Regions from separate parts of the Mycobacterium heckeshornense genome, predicted to be linked through region 2. Evidence: riboswitches for the same ligand, from Rfam matches in the RefSeq annotation. Region 2 holds a riboswitch; the other holds the start of a gene.
The links. A riboswitch is a leader RNA that binds a small molecule or an ion and turns the genes downstream of it on or off. The one in region 2 is predicted to bind cobalamin.
Positions count from the first base shown of each region.

Region 1 (4,030 bases), 2.6 Mb from region 2:
TCGCGCCGATCACCTCACCGAACTCCGAATAACACAGATGTGTGTGGATCTGCGTCGAGTCCGATACGCCCGACGTCGCCAGCCGAAACGCGCCGACCGCCCACCTCAGGTAGTCGTCCTGCGCGGCGCGGCGCAGCGGCAGCAACTCGCGCAGCGCCGGCTCGTCGACCTGAATGATCCCGATGCCCGCCGATTGCAGATCGATGGTCTCGTCGCGGATCGCCAATGCGATCTGGTACGCCGTGTCGGCCAGCGGCTGGTCGTCACGCACGAACGACCACGCCAGGATCGTCACCGGCCCGGTCAGCATGCCCTTGACCGGTTTGTCGGTGAGCGACTGCGCGTAGGTAATCCACTCGACCGTCATCGGATGCGGCCGCGCGACATCGCCGTAAAGGATCGGCGGGCGCACGCAGCGGCTGCCGTAGGACTGCACCCAGCCGTTCTGGGTGGCGACGAACCCGTCGAGCTGCTCGGCGAAGTACTGCACCATGTCGTTGCGTTCCGGCTCGCCATGCACCAACACGTCCAGGCCGAGTCGTTCCTGCAGCGCGATGACCGCCGCGATCTCGGCCTTCATCCGCCGGACGTACTCGGCCTCGTCTATCTCGCCGGCCCGGAACGCCGCGCGGGTCTTGCGGATCTCGGGCGTCTGCGGATAGGAGCCAATCGTGGTGGTCGGCAGCGGCGGCAGGTGCAGCCGAGCATTCTGGGTGGCTCGCCGCTGCGCCGAGGGCCCCCGTTGGATTCCCGCCGCGAGGATCGCGTCGATGCGGGCCCGGACTTGTTCGTTGCGCAGCCGCGGATCGGAGCGGCGCGACGCGACCGCGGCGTTGGAGGCAGCGATTTCGGCGGCCACCGCCTCGCGCCCGTCGCGCAAGGCCCGCGCCAGCGTGACGACTTCGCGTACTTTCTCGGCGCCGAAGGCCAGCCAGCTGCGCAGGTTGTCGTCCAACTCGGTCTCGAAGGCCAGCGTGTAGGGCACGTGCAGGGTCGAGCAGGACGTCGATACCGCCAGCGATCCCACCGACCCGAGTAAAGTGGCCAGCCGGCTCAGCGCTGCTTCCAGGTCGGTGCGCCACACGTTGCGTCCGTCGACGATCCCGGCCACCAGCGTCTTGCCGGCCAACTCGGGCACCGCTGCCACGGCGGCGGTGGCACCCGCGACCAGGTCGACGCCGATCGCCTCGACCGGCGTGCGGGCCAGCGCCGGTAAAGCCTCGCCCGGGTCCCCGAAGTAGGTGGCGACGTGGATCGCCGGGCGGGCCGGCACCGATCCCAGCGCGCTGTACACCCGTTGGGCCAACACGGGCGCGTCAGCGCTGATATCGGTCACCAGCACCGGCTCGTCGAACTGCACCCATGCCGCCCCGGCGTCGGCCAGCAGCGACAGCAGCTCGCAGTAGACCGGGATCAGTTCGTCGATGCGGTCGATGGGTGCGCCGGCGCCATCCACCGCCTTGCTCAACAGCAGGAAGGTGATCGGCCCAATAATCACAGGGCGCGCTGGAATACCCTGCTGCAGAGCCTCTTTCAGCTCCGCGACCACCTTGGCAGGGTTCAGCGTGAACCGGGTGGCCGGGGAAATCTCTGGAACCAGGTAGTGGTAGTTGGTGTCGAACCACTTGGTCATCTCCAGCGGCGCGATGTCCTCGGTGCCCCGGGCCGCGGCGAAGTAGCGGTCCAATTCGTCGGGCACGTCATGCACCCGCGGCGGCAGCGCGCCGAGCATGACCGCCGTGTCGAGCATCAGGTCGTAGTAGGAAAAAGTGTTCACCGGCACCGAGTCCAGGCCGGCGGCGACCAAGCTCGACCACGCGTCACGACGCAGGGAGGCGGCGACGGATTCCAGCTCGGAGCGGCTGGTCCGTCCGGCCCAATAACCTTCGGTCGCGCGCTTGAGTTCGCGGCGCGGGCCGATGCGAGGCGAGCCGGTGATGGTGGCGGTAAACGGTTGAGCGGTCACAATCTCGTCCTTCACTCGACGTGGTGGTCATCGCCAGACGGACGCACGGCACTACAACCGATGCGGCCATCCGCCCATTCCACGAGGCGATGAGCCGCCGGACGCGGCGCATCCGGCACAGCCGGCAGGTCTTCGGACTCGCAGGCACGCACCGGGTGCTCCTAGTGGCCGTCGCTTCCCAGTCGGGCGACCAGTGCTGATGACGGCGGTCGTTCCTGCATACCGCTGCGGGACAGTCCCGGATTCTCACCGGGTTCCCTCTCGCGAGACAGGATCAACCTGCCTCGCTCGGTGCCGGCACGCATGCCGGCAGACCAGCTGCGCAATAGAGGTTACCCGGTTGTGCCGGCGACCTCGCTGGGCCCGCCCGCAGCGCGGTTTCCGGCGCGTGACACTGCAGCTGGCCATCCCGTGCGACCCCAGTCGCGCACCGTCCAACGGGTTGGTCAACAATCGAGGCACAACCTCTCGTCGAAGGAGAATTGTCATGGCTGAAGCCGTCATCGTCGAGGCAGTGCGCTCACCGATCGGCAAGCGCAACGGTGGGCTGTCCGGCGTGCATCCCGCTGAGTTGTCCGCGCAGGTGCTCAACGGGCTAATCGAGCGGGCCGGAGTCGACCCCGAGATCGTCGACGATGTGATCTGGGGATGCGTGATGCAAGCCGGGGAGCAGGCCCTTGACATCGCCCGCACTGCGTTGTTGACGGCGGGCTGGCCGGAAACCGTTCCGGGTGTCACCGTCGACCGCCAGTGCGGATCCAGCCAGCAGTCAATCCACTTTGCCGCCGCGGGCGTAGTCGCCGGCCACTATGACGTCGTCGTCGCCGGTGGCGTCGAATCGATGTCGAGGGTCCCGATGGGTTCCTCGTTGGCCAACGGCGGCAGGCCGTTCCCCGACGGCTTCCTGAGCCGCTATGATGGCGCGATCCCCAACCAGGGCATCGGCGCGGAGATGATCGCGGAGCGTTGGGGTTTCGACCGCACCACGCTCGACGAGTTCTCTCTGGGCTCCCACGAGAAAGCCGCTGCCGCTCAAGATTCCGGTGCGTTCGATGATCAGATCGTGGCGATCAAAGACCAGGACGGCAATGTCGTGCTCAAAGACGAAGGCATTCGCCGGGGCACCACGATCGAGAAGATGGCCGAGCTCAAACCGGCCTTCAAAGAAGACGGCGTGATCCACGCCGGCAACTCCAGCCAGATCTCCGACGGCGCTGCAGCCGTGTTGTTCATGTCGGCGGAGAAGGCGAAGTCGTTGGGGCTCAAAGCGATCGCCAAGGTCCACACTGCGACGCTGGCCGGCGCCGACCCGGTGATCATGTTGACCGCGCCGATCCCGGCCACCCAGAAAGCGTTGAAACGCTCCGGGCTGAGCCTGGATGACATCGGGGCCTACGAGGTCAACGAGGCGTTCGCGCCGGTGCCGCTGGCCTGGCTGCACGACATCGGCGCCGACGAGAAGAAGCTCAACCCTAACGGCGGGGCTATCGCGCTTGGCCATCCGCTCGGCGGCTCGGGGGCGCGCATTATGACCACGCTGCTCTACCACATGCGGGACAAGGGAATTCGCTACGGCCTGCAAACCATGTGCGAAGGCGGCGGACAGGCCAACGCGACGATTGTGGAATTGCTGTGACTGTCACCGGCACCCAACCCGCGGCGCTCGTTGAGCGGCGGGGCGACGTCATGGTCATCACGATCAACCGTCCCGAGGCCCGCAACGCCGTCAACAGCGCGGTCAGCACCGCCGTCGGCGACGCCCTCGAACAGGCTCAACAAGATCCCGAGATCAGGGCGGTGGTGATCACCGGCGCCGGCGACAAATCATTTTGTGCCGGAGCCGATCTCAAGGCGATTTCGCGCCGGGAAAACCTTTATCACCCCGATCATCCTGAATGGGGTTTCGCCGGGTATGTGCGTCACTTCATCGACAAGCCGACGATCGCCGCGGTCAACGGCACCGCGCTGGGCGGTGGTACCGAGCTGGCGCTGGCGAGCGACCTGGTGGTGGGCGAGGAGCGCGCGAAATTCGGTCTGCCGGAGGTCAAGGTCGGATTGATCGCC
Region 1 covers NZ_AP024237.1:1,243,346-1,247,375, forward strand. The annotation lists gene metE (5-methyltetrahydropteroyltriglutamate--homocysteine S-methyltransferase) at 1-1,966, opposite strand, end outside; cobalamin riboswitch at 2,073-2,300, opposite strand; gene MHEC_RS06080 (thiolase family protein) at 2,454-3,602, shown strand; gene MHEC_RS06085 (enoyl-CoA hydratase-related protein) at 3,653-4,030, shown strand, end outside.
Region 1: linked by a shared signal. The riboswitch ahead of metE (5-methyltetrahydropteroyltriglutamate--homocysteine S-methyltransferase) and the one ahead of MHEC_RS18545 (ABC transporter substrate-binding protein) in region 2 are both predicted to bind cobalamin.

Region 2 (4,030 bases):
AGCGTGCGGATCAGGGTGGACTTGCCGCAGCCGTTGGGACCCAGCAGCACGGTGAGCTCGCCCCGAAAGGCGCTGCCGTGCAGGCCGGCCGCGACCACGCTGGTACGGCGCCGGCCGCGGTAGCCGATGGCGAGGTCATGCAGTTCGATCACTGCGGCATCACCACCCCGCGGTGACTGCGCAGCAGCACGAGGACGACAATCGGGGCACCGATCAGCGCGGTGACCGCATTGACCGGAAGTACCGCACCATTGCCGGGAAGCTGATTGACGAGCCCGCATCCCAGCGCGACGGCGGCGCCCAGCAAGACCGCCGTCGGCAAGACGAGCCGGTGATCGGAGCTGCCTACGGCCAGCCGAGCCAGATGTGGCACTACCAAACCAAGAAACGCGATCGGGCCGCAGAACGCCGTCGTGGCCCCAGCCAGCAGCGACGCCGACGCGACAGTGGTGAGCCGGATCCGCCGCACGTCGACGCCCATGGTGCGCGCGTAGGCCTCGCCGAGCAGCAGGGCGTTCAAGGGGCGCACTATTAGCGCTGCCGCCACCAATCCCGACGCGACGACGGGCAGCAGCAGCCGCAGATCCGCCCACGTTGTGCTGGCGAAGCTGCCCAGCCCCCACAGCAGGTACTGCTGCACCCGCTGCGGATCTGCGCAGACCAGCAACACGCTGACGACCGCGGTGCTCGCCGAGCCCACCATGACGCCGACCAGCAACAGGGTCGCCGGCGAGCGCACCCACCGCGCAAGCACCAGGACCGTGGCCAGCACCAGTGCGGCGCCGGCTGCGGCGGCGAGAACCACGCCGGCGCGACCGGCTCCGGCCAGCCCCACCGTGAAGCCGGATCCGCTACCGATTACCGTGACGGAAACCCCAAGGCTCGCACCGGAACTGACACCGAGCACGTACGGGTCGGCGAGGGTGTTGCGAAACAGTGTCTGCATCTGCAGCCCCGCGATCGCGAGCCCGGCGCCCGCAGCGATCGCGGTGAGGACCCGCGGCAGCCGTATGCTTGTCACGATCACCTGCCAGCGCGGGTCGGCTGCCTGAGCACCGACGAGCACCCGGACGGTCTCGGGCAGCGGCACCCGCGCCGGGCCGAGGACCAGCCCCAGCAGAGCCAGCGCAGCGACGGCCCCGGCCAATGTCGTCCACACCACCAACGCGCGGCTCATGCCCGCATCACCTGGCGGTAAAACTGGAACTGGTGGCCGGGGGCGAGGTCGGGATGCAGGATCGCCACGAGGTCGCCCAGCACGAGATCCGGGCGCGCCACACCGCGCTCCCAGTAGTCGTTGCCGCCGCCCGGGCCAAGCGATTTCGTAGCCGACCACACCTGACCAGTACGCATTGCCGTCAACTCGGTGTACCGGTTGTCTTGTGCCAGAGCGTCATTGAGGGTCGTCCAATTGCTGATGACCAGCCACAGCGGTGCCTGCCCGGCCTTGGCGAAGACCGATTCGAAGTTCAGCTGCAGGCTTCCCGCGCGCTTGTCGTCCGCCCACGGGTAGCTGCCGCCCGCGTCGGCAATCAGCCGGCCGGCATAGTCGCCGCCGGCGGGCATCGACCAGACACCGTGATACATCTCGCCGGGCAGCACGTCGACGGGCCGGACGCCCGTGGTCTTCGCGGCGACCTTGCGGTACTCGTCGCGCAGCGTGCGGTAGAGCTCGCCCGCCTTCTTCTCGGTGCCGGTCAGCGCGGCGAACACCTTGACCCACTCGGCCCGGCCCAGCGGAGTGGGTTCCAGCCATTCGGCATCGGCGATCACGCCGACGCCGGCGTCGCGCAGCTTGGCGTAGCTCGGGTCGTCGGTGCCCTGGGTCACCAACACATCGGGATGGGCGGCAATCACCGTCTCGATATCGACCTGCCCACCGGGCGCGAACTCGGCGATATGGCCGGTAGCAATTCGTTGGCGCAGTCGCGGACTGACGACGTTCGCGGCAGTCGCCACGCCGCTGACCACATCGGTTTGGTCGAGTTCTGCGATCATGCCGAGGTGGGTTGTCGAAGCCGAATACATGGTCGTGACCGGCACCGTTATCTGCCGGGCGTGCGTTAGCTCACCGGCCAGCAGCGGGCGCGGCGCGCCGCAGCGCACCAGCACATACGACTCAGGGGCGGCATTCGGATAGGGCTGCTTGACGGTCAGGACCTGGTAGCTGAGGTGGTAGCTGATCGTGAAATTCGTGGCATCGGTGACCGTCGACTTGTCCGGGAAGTAGTCGGTGTCCGGCTTGAAGTCGCTAATGCACGCAGGATTCAAGCGCGTGCCGGTATCCGGCGGGGTCGCGCAGGCGCCCGCAATAAGCGCCAGACAGGCGGCCATGACGACGGCCACCCATGCAAGACGTGGCATGGACGTCGGTCAGCTCTCTCGGGGTACACCGCCCCGGGGTCGCAGGACGCGATGACGCGAGTGTCCTGGCTCTCGGATCGCTGCTCGCCTCGCCTTCCAGCTCGCGGCCGTGGCTGTTGAGGGTCGCTCCCCGATGACAGTGGCGGGACCGCGCCGGATTCGCACCGGCTTCCTGCGTCGTCATCGCCTTACGGGCGTCATTGTTGCATACCGTTCGCAAGTAAGCGATCAGGTCGCCCGCATTTAGTCGAGGCGGTAGCGGATCAGTCGGGAACTGTTGGCGACCACCGCGACCGAAGACGCATTGTGCAAAATCGCGGCAAGCACTGGCGACAACGCGCCGCCGGCACCGATCATCAACCCGGCGGCGTTGACCGCGATCGACATGCCGTAGTTCTCCCGGATGACTTCGACCGCCCGGGCCCCCAAATCCCGCACGTCGAGCAGGCGCTGCAGGTCATCGTTGGCCAGCGCGACATCGGCGGTCTCCACCGCGACATCGGTTCCGGCCAGCCCCATAGCGATTCCGATGTCGGCAGCCGCCAGTGCCGGTGCGTCGTTGATGCCGTCGCCAACCATGCCCACCACGTGGCCCTCGTCTTGCAGCTGGCGCACCACTTCGAGCTTGTCCTCCGGCAGCACTTCGGCGCGCCACTCGTCGATGTCCAGCTCGCGGGCGACGACCGCGGCGATCTCTGGGTGGTCGCCGGTAAGCATAACAATGCGGCGAATTCCATTGGCGCGCAGCTTATTGAGCACGTCAGGCGCTTCTGGGCGGATTTCGTCGCGCAGGCTGATCAGTCCGACCAACATGCCATCCACCGCGAGCAGCAGTGGGGTCTCGGCCTGGCGCCGCAGCTTGTCTACCCACTCCGCCGCTTCCCTTGATACGGCGACGTTTTCGGACTCCAGCAGGGACGGACTGCCCAGCAGCAGCGTACGTCCGTCGGCCCACATCCGCATGCCGAGCCCGACCAGGACCTCGCATTCCTCGTGCGGCGGGATCGTGATGTGCCGTTCTTCGGTCGAGCGGATCACCGCCTCCGCCAGCGGATGACGGGAGTGGATCTCTGAGCTGGCCGCATAGGCCAGGACCTGTTCAGGCTCCCAATCATCGTGCATAGCAATGATATTCGTCACCACCGGTCGACCAACGGTAAGGGTGCCGGTCTTGTCGAAGACGATGGCGTCTACCCGTCCCGCCTCTTCGAGGTGAGAGCCGCCTTTGATCAGGATGCCCCGGCGGGCACCGTTGCCGATGGCCGCGCTGATCGCGGTCGGGGTGGCCAGCCCCACCGCGCATGGGCAGGCCACCAGCAGCATGGTCATCGCACGCCGGACGTCGCCGGTGATCGCCAAGGTAAGCGCCGACACGATGAACGACGTCGGCACGAAGCGGCGCGAAAAGTTTTCGCCGACAGTCTGAATCGGGGCCCGGTCGTGCTGAGCCTCCTCGACACGGGTGATGATGCGCCCGATCGCCGTCTGACTGCCCACCGCGCGGGCACGCACCACGAGCCGGCCCCGCATTACCACCGAGCCGGCGTGCACCATCGAGCCGACGAGCACGCTGACGGGCAGGGTCTCCCCGGTGATGGCAGATTGGTCGACGACCGCCTCCCCGTCGACCACCTCGCCGTCGACCGGGATCGCCACGTGGTCGTGG
Region 2 covers NZ_AP024237.1:3,842,107-3,846,136, reverse strand. The annotation lists gene MHEC_RS18555 (ATP-binding cassette domain-containing protein) at 1-152, opposite strand, end outside; gene MHEC_RS18550 (FecCD family ABC transporter permease) at 149-1,177, opposite strand; gene MHEC_RS18545 (ABC transporter substrate-binding protein) at 1,174-2,364, opposite strand; cobalamin riboswitch at 2,403-2,579, opposite strand; gene ctpC (manganese-exporting P-type ATPase CtpC) at 2,608-4,030, opposite strand, start outside.